Regions from separate parts of the Thalassolituus oleivorans MIL-1 genome, predicted to be linked through region 3. Evidence: predicted binding sites of a transcription regulator. Region 3 holds the regulator's gene; each other region holds the start of a gene.
What was found. Region 3 encodes sigma-54, which starts transcription at its own class of promoters, with help from an activator protein. Its sites were predicted from a motif close to TGGCACNNNNNTTGCTNT; they were not measured.

Region 1 (3,159 bases), 1.4 Mb from region 3:
CTAGCGTCAGAAGAGCACCATCTTTCTAACGCTAGGCTCACTTCTTTAGCAATTTCCCTCACCAGCTTTAGGTTTTCAGCCCGCAAGGGTAGAATCAGCAGCCTACCGGCAAGCAACACCCGCCCATTGTTGAATGAACACCTTTTCGCCTGACGAGATATTCATGGATCTAAGCCAACACACCCAAGATATTCGCACCTCGGTTACCCGCGCCATCGAAGAAGATGTAGGCAGTGGCGATATCACCGCGCAATTAATTCCCGCAGAAAATATGGCACATGCACGTATCATCTCGCGAGAGCGCGCGGTCGTTGCAGGGCAAGCTTGGGTTAATGAGGTATTTCGTCAGGTTGACCCTGCGGTAAGCGTTATCTGGCGTGTCAGCGATGGCCAATGGGTACGCCCCAACCAAGTGCTATTTGAACTCAAAGGTTCTGCCCGCTCGCTGCTAACGGGTGAACGTTGCGCCCTCAATTTTTTACAAAGCCTATCGGGCACGGCGACCCTTTGCCGTCACTATGCTTCACTCGTAGAAGGTACCGGCGTGCGCTTGTTGGATACACGTAAAACCCTACCGGGTTTGCGCATTGCGCAAAAATACGCAGTGACCGTTGGCGGCTGTTATAACCACCGGGTTGGTTTGTACGATGCCTTCCTCATCAAAGAAAACCACATCATGGCCGCTGGCGGCATTAATAATGCCGTTGCCCAAGCACACCAAATAGCGCCAGGCAAACCGGTGGAAGTCGAAGTGGAAACCATGCAACAGCTTGATCAAGCCATTGATGCTGGTGCTGATATCATCATGCTCGACAACTTCAATACCGATACCATGCGAGAAGCGGTTGAGCATACCCGTAACAAAACCCAAGGCCGCGTAAAACTCGAAGCGTCTGGTGGAATTAACACCACGACATTGCGTAGCTATGCCGAAACCGGTGTGGATTTTATTTCCATTGGTGCACTGACTAAAGATTGTAAGGCCGTAGATTTGTCGATGAGGTTGATTGGTTAAAAACCCAGCGGAATAACGCATTCTGTATATAATCTGACCAATTTTGTCAGCATGTGCCCAAGCAATGATCAGAGTTGCCAAAAGAATTAAAAACCCCCTATAAAAATGTGATGCATGCCCGCAAACAGGGCTTGCAGCGTGCCTTTAAGCTTGGCACACTCTTCGCACAGTCATTAAAGAATGACCTGATTAGCCAGACGAACCGAAAGCCCTCCCGGCGATCAAACAGAACGGCCGATCAATCAATAAAAAATCTCAAATGAGAGTGGAGAGTTTCCTATGAAATTACAAAAAGGTTTTACCCTGATTGAATTGATGATCGTGATCGCGATTATCGGTATTTTGGCTTCTGTTGCGATTCCGCAGTATAAAACGTACACAACTCGTGCTAAGACCTCACCAGAGTTAGTTGGTGGCGTTCGTCCACTCCAACTTGCACTAGCAGAATATGCAGCAAGTGAACTGGCCTTACCTACAGCAGCTACTCAACTGGTACAATGGCAAACAGGTGAAGTAAACAACTGTTTGGGTCTAGTTAAAGATGTTACATACGCTTATACATCGGCAACAGCAGGTGTTATTACAGCGACCACATACACCACTGCGGAGAAACCTGCGACAGAATGCACCGGTGCCGGCCCAGCAGATAACGTAGAACTATCTAACAAGACATTGATAGTCAACGTGACTGCAAATGCAAATGGAGCGGTATTCTTTGCCGTGGACGCCGCAAGTACAGTTCCAGCGAAATACATTCCTAAAATCGGCGGCTAATATCGCTTAGGTTAGGAAGACCAAATAACCCCGCCTCTGTAAAGATGCGGGGTTATTTTTTGCCTATGATTTGACTCTATTTACAGCACGATTTGAAATAGAGGCCAGAATTGTCGGTTAGGTCTCACCCCTTGCCGATAATTTTTGAGTACAATCATGCTCTAGTCTGTATTATCAGCAGACTGCTATAAAACCTAATTTTTATAACCGAACTTAGCCCCGTATGGAGTGTTTTACATGGCGTTATTGACCGGCCTCCCTCGTCGTCTCGTTGAGCAACAACTTCTCAACCAAGCGCAAGCCGAAGAAATACTCGCCAGTTGTAAAAAAGAAAAACAAAGTTTTGTCACACTGGCCGTTGCCAAAAAGTTAGTAAAAGCGAAAGAGCTTGCGGTGTTAGCGTCCGAAGAATTCGGCTTACCGCTATTAGACCTAGCAGCATTTGACGGCGAATTGATGCCAAAAGAACTGGTCAGCTCGGAACTCATCGACAAGCACCGTGTGCTACCACTATTTGTTCGCGGTAACCGATTATTTGTAGCGCAAAGCGATCCATCGCAAATGATCGCTATCGACGAAATCAAGTTCAATACTGGCATGACGGTAGAAGCGATACTCGTTGAAGAAGATAAACTCAGCGTTGCCGTTGATCGTTTTCTATCCGCCAACGACAATACCTTGGGCGATCTCGATAGCGCGCTCGACGACATTGATTTAGATGACCCGAACGCCCGAGACAAAGAGGATGAACAAAATAGCAACGCCGGAGGCGATGACGCTCCTATCGTTCGCTTTGTAAATAAAATTTTATTAGACGCAATTAAATCCGGAGCATCCGATGTTCACTTTGAGCCCTACGAAAAACGCTACCGTGTACGGTATCGTACCGATGGTATTCTATTAGAGGTCTCCAGCCCTCCAGTGAATTTGGCTGGTAAAATTGCGGCACGCCTAAAAGTTATGTCGCAAATGGATATTTCTGAGCGTCGTCTTCCTCAAGATGGTCGTATCAAGATGAAGCTTTCAAAAACGAAAGCCATCGACTTCCGCGTCAATACTTTACCCACGTTATGGGGCGAAAAAATCGTACTACGTATCCTTGATCCGTCTTCAGCTAAACTAGGGATTGATGCTTTAGGCTATGAGCCAGAGCAAAAAGATTTGTACTTAAGTGCCTTGGCGAAACCACAAGGTATGATCTTAGTGACCGGACCTACCGGTTCTGGCAAGACGGTTTCGCTCTATACAGGCCTGAATATTTTAAACGTGGAAGGCACCAATATTTCCACGGCAGAAGATCCCGTTGAAATTAACTTGGAAGGTATCAACCAAGTTAACGTGAATGCTCGTGTCGGTCTCGACTTTGCTGC
Region 2 (3,159 bases), 490 kb from region 3:
TCGAACTGGTGAATTTATCCGATCGCACTCATCATTTGGCGGGTGATTTATCTCATGGTCAAAAGCAATGGCTGGAAATTGGCATGCTATTGGGTCAAGAGCCGCAGTTGCTTTTAATTGATGAACCCGCTGCCGGGATGACCGATGAAGAAACCATGAAAACAGCGGAATTGTTTAAAACATTAGCGAAAAAGCATTCGCTCATGGTAGTAGAACACGACATGGATTTTATCGAAGCGCTGGATTGCAAAGTCACTGTGCTACACGAAGGGCACGTCCTCGCGGAAGGCAGTTTGGCCACGGTAAAAGCAAATCCACAAGTTATTGAGGTGTACTTAGGCCGTTAAGGCCTCAGGCACTCTAGCGAGGATATTATGTTAGAAGTATCAAACGTAAATGTGTCATATGGTGCTAGCCAAGCACTTTATGATGTCTCGATGAGCGCAGAAGTTGGTAAAGTGACCTGCGTTCTAGGACGAAATGGTGTTGGTAAAACAACGTTAATGAAGGCTCTTTCCGGGCACTTGACGCCATTTTCTGGGGATATTACTTGGCTGCAATCGTCGATAAAAAACATGGCACCTTATGATCGTGCTCGTCATGGGATTGCTTATGTTCCACAAGGACGCGATATTTTCCCGCAGCTAACGGTAGAAGAGAATCTCTATACGGCATTCTCGGCGTTACCTAAATCTCTGCGTTCTATAGATCCAGAAATCTATTCGCTATTTCCAGTTTTGCAGCAAATGCTGCATCGCCGTGGTGGTGATTTATCCGGCGGGCAGCAACAGCAGCTTGCGATTGCAAGAGCACTGTTACTTAGACCTAAATTATTGATTCTTGATGAGCCAACAGAGGGGATCCAGCCTTCGATTATTAAGGATATTCAGCGCGTGATTGAATTGTTACGAGATCGCGGTGAAATGGCGATTGTCTTGGTCGAGCAATATTTAGATTTTGCTACGGAATTGGCCGATGAATTTATTATTCTTGAGCGCGGTAGAGTCGTGGCTTCAGGCACGGGAGAGGAGCTCGCGCACTCAAAAGAAGCACGCGAGTTACTCGCAATTTAATCGCCGTTATTTCTTTCGGCTTCTAATGCGGTTACCCGAGTTTCCAGTTCTGTGAGCTGGACTTGGGTACGACGTAGCACATCTGTTTGGATATCAAACTCTTCACGGCTTACCAAATTTGCACTGGTTAGTAGGCTTTGCAACTGTGCTTGCAGGGCTAACTTAATATCGCCGGATAGGCCAGCCAGTGGCCCTTGTTGTAAGAGTTGTTCGATACGATTTTTGATGGATTCTGGGCTCATCCGTTCTTCCTATTTTTAATTCGCGTAAATGGTATCACGGCTACAATCTGCTAGCTTTCTTAGTTAATGCAATAAAGTGGTGCATGCTGGAGAGTGGTCGTGCTTTATCGTGGTGCCCTTCTATGAGGCTTGCGTCATTTTGGTGTCCTGAATCGTGACTAAATCCCGCGATTTTCTTTTAAGTTGCTGATTATAAAGGGATTTCTAAAGTTGGCACAGCGTCTGCTGTAGGACTATCACAGAAATAAAACAGTGCGCTAAGCACACACCATAAAATTGTTTGAACAACGAATGAAGGAAAAAGAACTATGAAAAAGTTAACTAAAGCTATCGCTCTTGCTGGTGTTATGACTGCTGGTATGACAGCTGCTACTTCTACCTTTGCTGAAGAAGTTGAAGTTTCAGCTTCTGCTACCGTTGCTAGCATGTACTTGTGGCGCGGCCAAAATCTAGGTAACGGCGCTGCAGCTGTTTCTGGTGATCTAACAGCTTCTATCGCTGGCGCATACGCTGGTGTTTGGACGTCAAGCGGTGATTCGGCTGCTGGAAACGAGTATGACTTGTACATCGGTTATGGCGGCGAAGTAGAAGATTTTTCTTATGACTTGTCTGTATGGACTTACTCTTACCCTGGCGACGACGCTGCTAATGGAAGGGGTAATACTTTTAACTTGACTGACGCGATCTTGTCTTTAGGTTACATGGGTGCGTCATTTTCCTACTACATGCCTTTAGCCGGTGATGAAGACTATAGCTACATTACTTTAGGGTACTCCGCTGGTGCTTTCGGCGCCACTTTAGGCATGGCTAGTGGAGTTGCTAACGTTGGCGAAACAACTGAGACGGTTTATAGCGACTCAGACTATATGCACTTAGATTTGTCTTATGCTTATAACGATAATTTGACGTTTACTGTGAGCAAAGTGATTTCTCAGAGCTTGAAAGCTGATGATGCAGCTACAAGTGAAGAAGACGAAAACTATGTTGATGAAGACGTGAAAGTTGTTGTGTCTTACAGCCTGCCTATCAGCATGTAAAAAGCATACAATGGTCCGTGCCCCCGCACGGGCCATTTCTGAAACTAGTAAGTGTTAATTAAAAGGGGTTTTCTATGAAACTCATTACTGCTGTGGTTAAACCGTTTAAGTTGGACGATGTGCGTGAAGCACTGTCTGAGATCGGTGTTCAAGGCATCACAGTGACTGAAGTGAAAGGCTTTGGCCGTCAAAAAGGTCACACTGAGCTTTATCGTGGTGCTGAATACGTGGTGGATTTTCTACCTAAAGTGAAAATTGATGTGGCGGTTGCTGAAGACTTAGTTGAAAAAGTCATTGAAGCAATCACCAAAGCAGCCAACACCGGCAAGATCGGCGACGGCAAAATTTTCGTTACATCCCTGGAACAAGTCATTCGTATCCGCACCGGTGAAACCGGCGCAGACGCTATCTGATTTAGTCCACTTCAAAAGAATTAGAGGCCTGATGCGGGGGGCTTATAATGGAAAATAACGTATACGAACTTCAATACGCCATGGACACCTTTTATTTTCTGGTGTGCGGTGCGTTAGTAATGTGGATGGCGGCTGGTTTCGCCATGCTCGAAGCGGGCCTAGTGCGCGCAAAAAACACGACTGAAATTCTTACCAAAAACGTCGCCTTGTATGCAATTTCTTGCACCATGTACATGGTGTGTGGTTATGCAATCATGTATGGCGGTGGTTACTTCTTAAGCGGTATCACTGAAGTTGATGCAGCATCTGTTCTGGCTGACTTTGCTGGACGTGAAGATGGTTTCCAAGGTGGATCTATCTACTCTGGTGCGTCTGACTTCTTCTTCCAAGTAGT
Region 3 (3,159 bases):
CAGCGCGCTATCAACAACAAGTGACCGCTGGTAAACCTATGACTCGCGCTCATGGTGATCGGATTGACTATTTTGCCGCGCGCCGCCAAGTTACACTGACCGGCGACTCGCAATTAGAACAAGATGGCAACCTATTTAGTGGCGAGCATATCGTCTACGACATGGACAAAGAAACCGTCAAAGCCGACGGCGGCACACGCAACGACAGCCAAGCTACGCCAGACAGCGGCTCTTCTGGCGATCGTCGTATTAAAGTTATTATCCAACCGCAACAGGCCACTGATGAAAACGCTGAAAGCTGAACACCTAGCGAAAAGTTACAACGGCCGTGAAGTGGTAAAAGATGTATCCATGTCGGTACACAGCGGTCAAATTGTTGGTTTGCTTGGCCCTAACGGGGCAGGCAAAACGACCTGTTTTTATATGATCGTTAATCTTGTGCAAGCCGACAAAGGACGTATCAAGATCGACGACGAAGACCTGAGCCACCTGCCTATGCATGGGCGCGCGCAACGAGGAATCGGTTACTTACCCCAAGAAGCCTCGATTTTTCGTAAGCTCAGCGTGGCCGACAATATCCTCGCAATTTTAGAAACGCGTAAGGATCTAAATCGCAAACAACGATTAGAGCGCCTTGAAGGATTGCTCGATGAGTTCCACATTCAGCACATCCGCGCAAGCTTAGGCATGTCGTTATCAGGAGGCGAACGTCGACGCGTAGAGATAGCTCGCGCATTAGCTGCAGAGCCATCTTTCATCCTACTGGATGAGCCATTCGCAGGGGTTGACCCCATTTCCGTATCCGACATCATGGATATTATTCGGCAGCTGAAAAACCGCGGCATCGGCGTACTGATCACCGACCACAATGTGCGTGAGACCCTCGCCATCTGTGAAAAAGCCTATATTGTCGGTGGGGGCCATATCATTGCGGAAGGCACCGCAGAAGAAGTTTTAGCGAACGAACAAGTGCGAAAAGTTTACTTGGGTAACGATTTCCGCCTTTGATTCTAGCCCCCTCATCAGGCTATGATCGAATCAATCGGGTTTCGTGCTTGCAAGATAGATTCCATAAGCACAGGCTTAGCCTATAATGCATAAACACTATTTTTCTGCCGTAGATAGGTAATCGTTAAGTTTCCATGAAAGCGTCTCTCCAGTTAAAGATGGGTCAGCAACTGACCATGACCCCTCAGTTGCAACAAGCCATCCGCCTACTCCAGCTGTCCACCTTGGACTTACAGCAGGAGATTCAGGAGGCGCTCGACTCCAATCCGATGTTAGAAACGGATGAGTACGACGATCCGAATCCTGAGGTAGAAGCACACCGTGGTGAAAAAACTGAACAAGAACAAAACGAAATAGATCACGAAGCCCGAGAGCGTTCTGAAGACAATCACACGCTCGATGAACAATGGTCTGACGATAAAATTCCAGAAGATCTACCCAACGACAGCGAATGGGAAGATACCTACCAAACCACTGCCAGCGTTTCCTCCAGCAGTGGTAGTAGTGGCGCAATAAACGACGATTTCGATTACGACTCTCGTCATGCCACCACCGATAGCCTACAAGACCATCTTTTGTGGCAGCTTAATCTCACTCCGATGAGTGATACCGATCGCGAAATCGCCTTAATGCTGATTGATGGCACCGACGACGATGGCTACTTACACACCACTGTCGACGATATTCTCACCAGCCTTGATCCAGCATTAGAAGTTGAAGAAGACGAAATCATGGCAGTGCTGCATCGTCTGCAGCAATTTGATCCTGCCGGTGTGTTCTGTGTCGACTTGCGTGAATGCCTGTTACTACAATTGCAGCAGCTACCAGAAGCAACGCCTTGGTTAGCAGAAGCCAAACTCGTGATTCGTGAACACATCGAGTTACTCGGCAGTCGTGATTATCCAACGCTGATGCGTAAAGCAAAATTAAAAGAAGAAGCGCTCAAAGATGTGCTGCGCTTAATTAAAGAACTCAATCCAAAACCGGGCTCAGGCATCTCTCCTGATCAATCTGAATATGTCATTCCCGATGTTTTAGTGCGTAATATTCGTGACGAATGGCGAGTCGAACTCAACCCCGAAATCGCACCGCGTCTGCGCGTCAATGCCGATTATGCGTCCTTAGTTCGCCGTTCCGATAACAGCACCGACAACGCTTTCCTCAAAGACCACCTGCAAGAAGCTCGCTGGTTCATTAAAAGCTTACAAAGCCGCAATGAAACCCTACTCAAGGTGGCAACTAAGATCGTCGAATATCAGATCGAGTTCTTCGAAGAAGGCGAAGAAAAAATGAAACCACTGGTTCTGCACGACATTGCCGAAGCCGTGGGCATGCATGAATCGACAATTTCTCGTGTTACCACGCAGAAATTTATGCACACCCCTCGTGGTATTTTTGAGCTGAAATATTTCTTCTCAAGCCACGTCAGTACCGATAGCGGTGGTGAATGTTCATCTACCGCAATTCGTGCCATGATCAAAAAACTAATTTCTGAAGAAAATGCCCGTAAGCCATTAAGCGACAATAAAATCGCGGCATTACTAGGCGACAAAGGCATCCAGGTCGCGCGCCGTACCGTTGCTAAGTACCGCGAGGCCATGATGATTCCGCCCTCTAACGAGCGCAAACAGCTTATCTGACGATCAACAACGAGCCAGTAGACAAAAAGGAGACTGGGCATGCAAATCAATATCAGTGGTCACCACGTAGATGTAACCGAAGCAATGCAGGGATACGTTGAGGAAAAGATGTCAAAGCTGACACGTCACTTTGACAACATCACTACCGGACAGGTTACTCTGACCGTTGAAAAGGGCCGCCAAGTAGCGGAAGCAACCATTCACGTTACAGGTACAGATATCCATGCCAAGTCAGAGCATGATGATATGTATGCTGCCATTGACTTAATGACTGACAAGCTCGATCGACAAGTGTTAAAACACAAAGAAAAAACAGTCGCGCGGCTACACGGACAAGGCTAACTCCATGACACTTCGCATTGACGATATCCTCTCACCAACACACACCTTGGTGGACGCAGAGGTATCCAGCAAAAAAAAGTTGCTGGAATTCCTAGCAGGATTGGTCGCTGAATCCATCAGCGATAGCTCAGCGGATGAAATCTATGAGCGACTACTCGGACGCGAACGT
Region 4 (3,159 bases), 1.6 Mb from region 3:
CGTTAAGCTTATCGGGACGATTTAGATACACATAAGCTATGTGTCCACGAATCTCGCATTCAATGCGTGACGGCTGAGCGCTGGCTGAAGTCATAAATTGGGCCTGCTGATTATCATTGATAAAAATAGGGGATCATAATTTCACACGCATAGAACGGGTGCTATGACCAAAACAGACGATTTGATGCTCAATCAGCTCAAATAGAGAGATTAAGAGAGAAGATAGCCCCGCAATGATTCACGCGGCTATCTTGCAAGCGTTAGTTTGACGTCCAGCCTGCGGCGTTTTCGTTTACCAAGGCAGCCATCATGGCGATATGGTCAGGACGATCGTTTAAACAAGGAATGTAGTGATAATCTTTACCACCGGCGTGGATGAAGGTTTCACGGTTTTCGACCTCTAATTCCTCTAGAGTTTCTAAGCAGTCGGCCGCAAACGCTGGGCTAATCACATCAACACGCCCAACACCTTCTTTACCCCAAGCAATCAAGGTGTGATCGGTATAAGGTTTCACCCACTCTTCACGGCCAAACCGAGATTGGAAACTGCATATCCACTCACCGTCTTGCAAACCCAGTTCTTCTGCAAGCGCTGCTGCCGTCGCGCGACACTGGCGCGGATAAGGATCCCCCTTCTTTTCATAACGCTCAGGAATACCGTGAAAGGACATCATCAACCGATCACCACGACCATGCGCTTGCCAATACTCACGCACTGAATTCGCTAAGGCTTGAATGTATAGAGGGTATACATGGTAGTCAGTAATCCAACGCGAAGCCGGAATGTGAGGGCAAGGCCCCAACGCATTGGCATAACGATCATGTACTGCCGCCGTTGTTGACGATGAGTTCTGTGGGTACAAGGGCAAAATAACTAAGCGTTCCGCACCGGCTTGACGCAATTGCTGCCCTGCTTGCTCCATAGTGGGCTCACCATAAGTCATGGCTAGCGCCACTGGAATGTCCTGTCCGTATTCGTTACTCAAATGCTTAGCCAGCGCTTTTTGCTGATCCTTCGAGATACACATCAAGGGGGAGCCGTCTTCACGCCAGACACTGGCATAGGCCTTGGCAACACGACGAGGACGAATACGCAGAATAACGCCGTGCAAAACTAACCACCATAACCAACGCGGTGCGTCGACCACACGACGATCACCCAAAAACTCCGCTAAGTATTCTCTAACAGCCTTGGGGGTTGGCGCTGTTGGCGTTCCAAGATTGACCAGCAACACACCAAAAGGGGGCTTTTTCACGGACGTTTCCTCCTGCTCTGCAAAAAATAGCTTTTGTATCAGTCTTGTCTAAGTTTATCCGAACCTGTTGATCAGGTCATCTTGAATCCTTTCGGCTCACCTCGCCCTTTTTTAGGTCGCGCCTCGCACTAAAATAACTTCACTGCACAGCTCTGGCTCAATAACCTTAGTAAATCTTTAAATATCGATAGAGTTCTAGCCAATTCGAATAGTGGCATATGCATTGCAAAACCTAACTAACGAGATCATGCAGACACTATCATGCACCAACAATATTCTGCCCCAAACCTCTACGATGAAATGTTTTCCAGTGACGGTAATTGTCGCGCCCACTATCAAGCCTTTGCAGATTGGTTGAGCGATATAACGCCCGAACAATTACAACAAAAAAAACAAGAAGCCGATTTACTCTTCCATCGTGTAGGTATCACTTTTAACGTCTACGGTGAAGATGCGGGAACCGAACGCCTAATCCCCTTCGATTCAGTGCCTCGCATTATTCCAGCATCCGAGTGGTCGATGTTAGAACGCGGAATGCGTCAGCGCGTCGCCGCACTCAATGCGTTTTTATACGATATTTATCACGATCAAAATATTATTCGCGCAGGCATTATTCCCGCAGAACAAGTATTTGCTAACGATCAGTTCCAGCCCTGTATGCAAGGTTTGAATTTACCTGGCAATATCTATGCGCATATCACAGGTGTCGATTTAATTCGCAATGATGCTGGCGACTATTTTGTATTAGAAGACAATCTAAGAACGCCATCGGGTGTTTCTTATATGATGGAAAATCGCAAAATGATGATGCGATTATTTCCCGAGTTATTCAGTCGTCACGCCATAGCGCCCGTATCACACTACCCCGCATTATTACTCAAAACACTGCGCGAAAGTTCAGCAGTCGATAATCCTTGCGTCGTAGTTCTAACGCCCGGCAGATACAACAGCGCGTATTTTGAGCATGCTTTTTTAGCGCAGCAAATGGGCGTTGAGTTAGTCGAAGGCCAAGACCTTTTCGTGAAAAATGGCTTCGTATACATGCGCACCACGCTTGGTCCGCAGCGTGTTGACGTGATTTATCGACGTTTAGACGATGCATTTTTGGATCCGCTAACCTTTAATGCTGGGTCTATGCTCGGCGTGCCTGGGCTAACATCTGTTTATCGTGCCGGTAATATCGTTCTAACGAACGCTATCGGCACCGGCGTTGCTGACGATAAATCTATCTACCCATTTGTTCCCGATATGATTCGCTTTTATCTCAGTGAAGAACCCATTCTAAACAATGTACCAACCTACCAATGCCGCAAAGCCGATGATCTAAAATATACGCTCGATAATTTAGATAAACTCGTCGTAAAAGAAGTACATGGCGCTGGCGGCTATGGCATGTTGATTGGTCCGAAGGCAACAAAGCAAGAAATCGAAGCATTTCGTGTACAACTGAAAAACAATCCGGCCAATTATATTTCTCAACCAACTTTATCCTTGTCGTCCTGTCCTACATTTGTTGATGAAGGAATTGCACCTCGGCATATCGATCTACGTCCTTTCCTTCTTACCGGAAAAGAAACTCATCTAGTCCCCGGTGGTTTAACTCGAGTGGCATTAACAAAAGGCTCACTCGTTGTTAACTCCTCCCAAGGCGGAGGCACCAAAGACACTTGGATTCTGGAGGATGAATTATGTTGAGCCGGACTGCGAGCGAACTTTACTGGTTATCACGTTATTTAGAACGTGCGGAAAATACGGTGCGCATGCTCGACGTTAGCTTCACCGTTTCTATGATGCCAAACAAAGAAATTGCCGAACAAGAACTAATAGCGCCGCTAAAAATATCATCGACCTATGAAGACTTTATGGAACGCTACGGCATCGTTAATCGCGATACTATTTTGCA

Region 1: a site for sigma-54 is predicted at 1,167-1,184, ahead of TOL_RS19385 (pilin). Genes of this name have one in related genera too.
Region 2: a site for sigma-54 is predicted at 1,527-1,544, ahead of TOL_RS17240 (TorF family putative porin). Genes of this name have one in related genera too.
Region 4: a site for sigma-54 is predicted at 1,469-1,486, ahead of TOL_RS04235 (circularly permuted type 2 ATP-grasp protein). Genes of this name have one in related genera too.

Annotation. Positions count from the first base shown of each region.
Region 1 is NC_020888.1:730,449-733,607, reverse strand. It holds gene nadC (carboxylating nicotinate-nucleotide diphosphorylase) at 164-1,015, shown strand; gene TOL_RS19385 (pilin) at 1,295-1,789, shown strand; gene pilB (type IV-A pilus assembly ATPase PilB) at 2,027-3,159, shown strand, end outside.
Region 2 is NC_020888.1:3,745,354-3,748,512, reverse strand. It holds gene urtD (urea ABC transporter ATP-binding protein UrtD) at 1-347, shown strand, start outside; gene urtE (urea ABC transporter ATP-binding subunit UrtE) at 375-1,073, shown strand; gene TOL_RS17245 (accessory factor UbiK family protein) at 1,070-1,315, opposite strand; gene TOL_RS17240 (TorF family putative porin) at 1,624-2,352, shown strand; gene glnK (P-II family nitrogen regulator) at 2,427-2,765, shown strand; gene TOL_RS17230 (ammonium transporter) at 2,813-3,159, shown strand, end outside.
Region 3 is NC_020888.1:3,254,058-3,257,216, forward strand. It holds gene lptA (lipopolysaccharide transport periplasmic protein LptA) at 1-302, shown strand, start outside; gene lptB (LPS export ABC transporter ATP-binding protein) at 283-1,008, shown strand; gene TOL_RS14955 (RNA polymerase factor sigma-54) at 1,143-2,648, shown strand; gene hpf (ribosome hibernation-promoting factor, HPF/YfiA family) at 2,688-2,990, shown strand; gene ptsN (PTS IIA-like nitrogen regulatory protein PtsN) at 2,995-3,159, shown strand, end outside.
Region 4 is NC_020888.1:931,616-934,774, reverse strand. It holds gene TOL_RS04245 (crotonase/enoyl-CoA hydratase family protein) at 1-94, opposite strand, end outside; gene hemH (ferrochelatase) at 261-1,256, opposite strand; gene TOL_RS04235 (circularly permuted type 2 ATP-grasp protein) at 1,518-2,951, shown strand; gene TOL_RS04230 (alpha-E domain-containing protein) at 2,945-3,159, shown strand, end outside.